2 regions of the Streptomyces sp. NPDC058469 genome follow, and region 2 is predicted to be linked to the other one. Evidence: riboswitches for the same ligand, from Rfam matches in the RefSeq annotation. Region 2 holds a riboswitch; the other holds the start of a gene.
What was found. Region 2 has a riboswitch for cyclic di-AMP ahead of ACFWP5_RS19720 (transglycosylase SLT domain-containing protein). Riboswitches for the same ligand answer to the same signal wherever they lie in the genome.

Region 1 (3,273 bases), on a different contig from region 2:
GTTCACGAAGGCCTTGGCGTCTCCGGTGATGATGCGCAGGAGGCGCGGCATCGCGACGACTTTGGTCTTCGGGTTGCCCACGAACGTCAGCGTGGCGGCCTTCGCGGTGACGATCTGACCGGAGTTGCCCTCGGTGCCGCCGCCGGGCGAGTTGGCGTCCCGCTCCTGCTTGCCGTTCTGCAGGCGCAACACGGGCCAGTAGTACGTGGACTTGTCGCCCGGGTTCTCACAGCTCGTGTTGGCCTTTGCCAGGACGTCGTCGCTGGCGAAGGCGTTGTTGGACTGGTTGCCGATGTAGTCGTGGAAGTGGTGGGCGCCGTTGGTGACTCCGGGGGCGACGATCACGTTGTCGGAGTTGAACAGGCCGTTCTCGTTCACCCCGCAGGCGGTGACGAACGTGCCGCGGGAGGCGTCGGCCTGGTCCTGCGCAGTGTTCACGTTCGGCTGTACGGAGGTGATGTCCGCATAGTCCGAGGCGACGGGCCCGTTGGTGGACTGCTGGTTGCCCTGCTGGTCCTGGCCGCTCTGGTCGCCGCCGCTGGCGCTGGCGCTGCTGCTCGCGCCGCCGCCCTGGCCGTCGGACCCGTCCTTGGGCGCGATCAGTGTGCAGCCGGCAAGCGCGTCGAGTCCCTCCGGGCGGTCCCCGACCCGCGCGATGGCGTCGTCGATCCGCCCGATGGTCGCCGCCCGCTTCTCCTTCAACGGATTCATGATCGCGTTGTCGGCGAAGGAGGCGTCCTGGCGTATGGACTCCGTCGAGTCCTTCAGTTTCTGGTAGGCCTCGGTTATCTGCTGGTCCAGAAGCGCGAGTTGGGCGTCGACCTCGGTCTTCGCCTCGTCGGGGACCGTCGTCAGCTGGGTGCCGATGTCCGGGCAGTCGATCGTGGCGCCTCCCGACGCCGCGTCCGGAGACCCTTGCTTGGTGGAGTCACCGCCCCAACCACCTTCGGACGCCGACGCGTAGACGTTCGCCGCCACCAGTCCTCCGCCGCCCAGCATCAGGGCGACTGCTGCCATCGTCGCGCGTCGTGCGCCCGTGGGGCGTCTGCGCGTGTTGCGTGCCAAGGAAGTTGCTCCTACACGTATCGGTCGGCCCGGATCGTCCCGGCATGGAAATCCCCCGTCCCAATACGGAGCCGGACCCCAGTGTGTTCAACCGCCTCAAAAATTCATAGCGACCTCATATGGATCACCAGGCTCGGCGGGCTCATGACCCCTGGTACATGTCCGGGAGAGGTAAAGGTCACAAAAACGTATCGGACATATCGCGCTTCAACCTTCACACGAGGCACACACGTTGGCTAAGTTGACGCTCAGGCCGTACGACCTACTCCGGCGAGCAGCGCCGGGCCGCATGGCTTGCGCCGAATCCGGTGTGTCGCTCGCGACAGCCGGAGCCGGGGACCCAACCGACTTGGGGTGAATCGGTCCAACTGCCCGTCGGGGCAAGGGCCGTAGGGCAAACCTTCCGTGATCGACGCCCGAACCCGACAGCTAACTCGGTAGGCGCGATACGGAAGGAGCACGTCTGCCATGCCGGCAGAACGAAGTACGCGCACCGGAGGCAGTGGCCCGACCGTGGACGACCGACCCAGCCGTGACGAAGTCCAGCGGCGGATCAATTCCCTTTACGACAGGGCCGAGACGGCCACCGGAAACTACAACGCCACGCGCAAGATGTCCGGGGGCCCGCGCAAGCGTGTCGAGCCCCGTCCCAGCGCGTCGCGTCCTTCCGACCCCGCCCTCGACGCGGTCACCAAGCAGTGGTTCGACCGGGCCCGCGCCCAACTCGGCCCGACCGTACCGGCGATCCTCCCGCCCAGCAGGACTCCCGCCCGCCCGGCGGCAGCTCGGCCGGAGCGCCCCGAACGACGCCCCGAGCCCGAAGGCGGCGGCCGAGCACTCGAAGCGCAGCCCAGCCGCGCCGTGGCCGAACTGACCGCGGGGACCTCCGTACCGGAACTCGCAGCCCCGCAACTCACCGCCGCTGTCGCGGAGTTGACCGCCGGGCCCATCGCCGCGCTGCCGCCCGCCGCGCCGCAGGCACCCCAGTTGCCTCAGATGGCTCAGATGCCGCAGGCGACCGTCCTCGACCTGCCGCCCGTGCCCGCCATCGAAGTGCCGCTCGCGCCCGTCGTGGAATCACAGCAGTTCGCCCTCGCGGCCGCCCCGGCGCCGGTCTTCGACCCGCTCACCGCGGACCTGGAGCTGCTCCCGTACATCGCCGCGCCGCGCTCCGAACAACCCGCCCCGGCGAGCGCCCCCTGGCCGACCCCGGAAACCTCCTGGCCGGCCCCAGAGGCGACCTGGTCCACCGGCGAGATACCCATGGTGGCCGAGCAGCCGACCTGGTCCACCGGTCAGATGCCCATGGTCACCGAGCAGCCGACCTGGTCCACCGGCCAGATACCCATGGTGCCCGAGCAGCCCACCGGCCCGCCCACCTGGTACACCACACCGGAACCGGACTGGCGCCCGCCGCAGCAGGAGTGGCAGCCGACCGCACCCCCCGCCGAGGTCTCCTTCGCCGCGGCCCCGGTCGTCGCCCCCGAGTTCACCCTGCCCACGGCTCCGACGATGGCCCCGGAGATCATTCTCCCCGCGGCCCCGACCGTCAGCCCGGCACCCGCCGCGGCCGTACCCGCCGCACTCCAGGACCCCAACACGCACAGCAAGACCAGCACCGCGCTCGCCTTCGCCCGCGCGCAGATCGGCAGGCCGTGCCTGTGGGGCGCGGCGGGACCGGACGCGTACGACTGCTCCAGCCTCACCCAGGCCGCCTGGAAGGCCGCGGGCGTCCTTCTCCCGCGCACCGCCCAGGAACAGTCGGGCGCCGGCGCGCTCGTCCCGCTCACGGACATCCGCCCCGGCGACCTGATCTTCTTCTACGACAGCATCGACCACGTCGGCATCTACACCGGCAACGGCCTGATGATCCACGCGCCGAGCCCGGGTACGCCGATCCGCGAGGAATCGATCTTCCACGCCGGTGCCGCCGCCATCCGGGGCGCCGTACGGCCCGCCTGATCCGATCGGGGCCGGGCATTTCCCGGCCCTGACCGCACACCCCGCGACACTCCCGGCCAACCGCGTCGTTGACCCGTACGAGTGGTGCATCCTGGGACACGGTCGTAGCGTCGACAGAGACACGACGACCGTGCCCCGGCAGGCGGGCCCACCGCCGGTGCGGGTGCGGGGCGACGAGGACGAAGAGGCGGCCGGGAGCGGACATGTACAAACACACCATGGTGGGAGTCGTCACGCTCTGTGCCG
Region 2 (3,273 bases):
ACGGGACGCTGCTGCGCGGCGACGACACACTCTCCGACCGGTCCCTCGCCGCGCTGCGGCGGGTGGCGGCGGCAGGTGCACGGCATCTCGTCGTCACCGGCCGGCCCGCCCCGAGGGTGCGGCCCCTCCTCGACGACCTCGGCTCCAGGGGGCTCGCGGTGTGCGGACAGGGCGCGCAGTTGTACGACGCCGGCGCGGACCGTCTGCTCTGGTCGGTCACCCTGGACCGGGAGTTGGCGGAGACCGCGCTGGGCAAGATCGAGGCCGAGGTGGGCCAGGTGTACGCGGCGGTCGACCAGGACGGCGTGGACGGCCTCACCCTCATCGAGCCCGGCTACTTGATGCCGCACCCCACGCTCCCCGCGGTACGGGTCGGCCGACGCGACGACCTCTGGGCGGAACCCATCAGCAAGGTGCTGCTCCGTCACCCCGCCCTGGCGGACGACGAGTTGGCGTCCACGGCTCGCTCGGTGGTCGGTTCCCTGGCCTCGGTCACCATGTCGGGCCCCGGCACCGTCGAACTCCAGCCACTCGGCATCACCAAGGCGACGGGCCTGGCCCTGGCCGCCCGCCACTTGGGCCTCACCCCGTCCGACACCATCGCCTTCGGCGACATGCCGAACGACATCCCGATGTTCGACTGGGCAGCCCACGGCGTGGCAATGGCCAACGCCCACCCCGAACTCAAGGCGGTGGCCGACGAGGTGACGCTGTCGAACGAGGACGACGGCATCGCGGTGGTACTGGAAAGACTGTTCAGCTAGAACGCGCCCCTGAAAAGGGGCCCGAAGGGCCTTTTCAGGGGCGCGGGGAACTGCGCGACCAGCCACGACGATGGTGTCACTCAAAACACAAACCCGTCGTGGCTGATCCAACGGTTCTAGTAAGCCCCGTACACGTTGTCGATGGAGCCGTACACAGCCGCCGCGTAGTTGCAGGCGGCGGTGATGTTCGCGACCGGGTCGTACGAGTCGAACGACGTCCCCGCCACGTGGTACGCGTTGAACGTCGGGTCGATCACCTGAAGCAACCCCTTCGACGGCGTACCGGCCACCGCGTTGGAGTCCCAGTTGTTGATGGCGTACGGGTTGCCGGAGGACTCACGGATCACGTTCCGGTAGATCCCGTTGTACGTACCCGGAATCCCCTTCTGCGCCATGATCGCGAGCGACTCACGGATCCACCCGTCAAGGGTGTTGGGGTACCCGGCGGCAGTGGTCGAACTGGTCGACGTGGTGGCGGCCGACGCGGTGGTCGCACCGACGACAGGCAGGGCGAGTATCGCCACACCCGTGCCGGTGACGACCAGGCGGCGGACAAGGCGGGCGCGGCGGGACTGAGCGGTTGCAGGCATGACGAGGTTCCTCTCCGTCGCCTGCGAGGTGAGCTGTCGGGTTCGGGCTGGGAGGTGCCCGGCCAGGCCCTTGCGGACGTGACTTAACCCCAAGCCGTTCCGGTCGCGACGACCGGTCCGGCGACTTACCTGGTTCCCCCGCTCCTGCCGTGCGAGATGTGTTCGTGGCTGGGATGCCGGGCGGCGGCAGGATTCGGCGTTCCGCTCGACAGGCCGGGAACGTATGCGAGAGCACATGTCCGGAACAAGTGGCGGAATCACACCTAACCCCTATTGACCTTGGTCTGAGGCGTATGGGGCACTTGATCCTTTGCGTGAGCCAAGGGTCAACTGTCAAACGCCATAAGGGGAAACGCGGGCAGACCGGGACACAGGTCGCGCACAGAAATGAGTGACCCAACTCACGGGAGGATTAAGAACGGCAAATCGGGCATTCGACCTCAACTGGCAGTTCTCGGAATCCTTTTCTCCCATGTCCGATGAAAGATCACCTCTTCGCCCTCGGTGCAGATGACCTCGTTGGAGGTAATAAAGTCCGTTTCGTCGCAAGTAATCTCCGACCGCGTGCGCACGCTCGTGTCCCAGGCCGCCTCCGGCCGGTGCAGCCGGATCGACCAGTCCGAGCGGGTGCGCGCCGACAACGGGTCCGACTCGTCGATCGTGTACGTCTCCAGCGCGTCCTCGGTGAACTCCAGTCCGTCCGGGTACACGCGCGTGCCGCCGTACCGGGGGTCCACCTCCAGCCGCCACTCGCCCTTCGCCACATCCCGCACGACCAGCCGCTCGGGGCGCGGTTCGTCAAGGGTGGCCGGGTAGTTCACCCCGAGTGGCTCGGCCTCCTCGGGCTCCTCGAAGCGGATGTCGTCGGTACGGAGGTCGTCGGTCAACTCGTGCTCCCGCACGGGGAGTTCGAGCGCGCTCCCCTCCGGGTCCAGCGTGAAGCCCGCCGCCGACTCCGGCTGCGGCCAGATCCACGGCCAGTACGCCGACGACACCGCGAGCCGGATGCGATGCCCGGGCGGGAACGCGTGCCCGATGCCGTTCAGCTCGAAGGTCACGTCCTCGGTGGCACCCGGCGTCCACGGCACCGCCCGGTCCCGCCCGTGCCGCGCCGACAGGTTCAGCACACCCCGGGTGACCAGGGTCGAGGAGCCGTCGGGGGCGACGTCGCACAGCCGCGCGATCACCTGCCCGCGCGGCACCTCGCAGGTCAGCCGCAGCCGCACCCCCGGCCGCCCCAGCACCCACGTCTCGGCCGGCACCTCGAACTCGAAGCACGCGGAGCGCGCGTCCTCGTCCCGCTGGTCCGGCGGCAGATCGGCGTCGTTCCCGAAGGGGAAGAAACGGCCCGCGTCCACACCGGTGTGCATGGGGGAGCGGACGATCACGGGGGCGCCCCGGAGGCCGTACGTCGTCGTCTTCACGTGCGGCGAGGGCCACGCGGGCTCGCCGACCCAGCGGCCCGGAAGGGAGTCGTAGACCGTGGCCGGAGGGTGGGAGTCGCTGACGTAGGCACGCAGGAGGGGGTCCGCCATCACCCCCGTGTCGATGCCCTTGAGGTGCTGGTCCCACCAGCGGAGGGTCTCCTGGAGGAAGCCGATCGCGGGGCCCGGCGGCAGGCCGCGGTCGGGGTACTGGTGCGACCAGGGGCCGACCAGGCCGCGCACGCGGTCCGGCGGGAGGTGCTCGACGAGCCGCAGCACCGTGTCGCGGTACGGGTCGTGCCAGCCGCCCACCGCGAGGACGGCCGCGTCGATCGCGCCGTAGTCCTCGCAGACGCTGCCGTGGCGCCAGTAGTCGTCGCGGATCTGGTGGGCGAGCCAGGTGTGGATGAACGGGTCGATCTGTTCGAGGCGTTCGAGCCACATGTCGCGCCAGATCAGGCCCGCGTACTCGGGGTCCGGCGGGCGGGCGACGAA

Region 1: it holds a riboswitch for cyclic di-AMP, as region 2 does, so the genes downstream of both, ACFWP5_RS48580 (NlpC/P60 family protein) here and ACFWP5_RS19720 (transglycosylase SLT domain-containing protein) in region 2, are expected to answer to the same signal.

The regions. Positions count from the first base shown of each region.
Region 1 covers NZ_JBHXME010000230.1:1,060-4,332, forward strand. The annotation lists gene ACFWP5_RS48575 (DUF1996 domain-containing protein) at 1-1,017, opposite strand, end outside; cyclic di-AMP (ydaO/yuaA leader) riboswitch at 1,353-1,525, shown strand; gene ACFWP5_RS48580 (NlpC/P60 family protein) at 1,534-3,027, shown strand; gene ACFWP5_RS48585 (hypothetical protein) at 3,231-3,273, shown strand, end outside.
Region 2 covers NZ_JBHXME010000041.1:53,404-56,676, forward strand. The annotation lists gene ACFWP5_RS19715 (HAD family hydrolase) at 1-764, shown strand, start outside; gene ACFWP5_RS19720 (transglycosylase SLT domain-containing protein) at 881-1,354, opposite strand; cyclic di-AMP (ydaO/yuaA leader) riboswitch at 1,358-1,563, opposite strand; gene ACFWP5_RS19725 (CocE/NonD family hydrolase) at 1,795-3,273, opposite strand, start outside.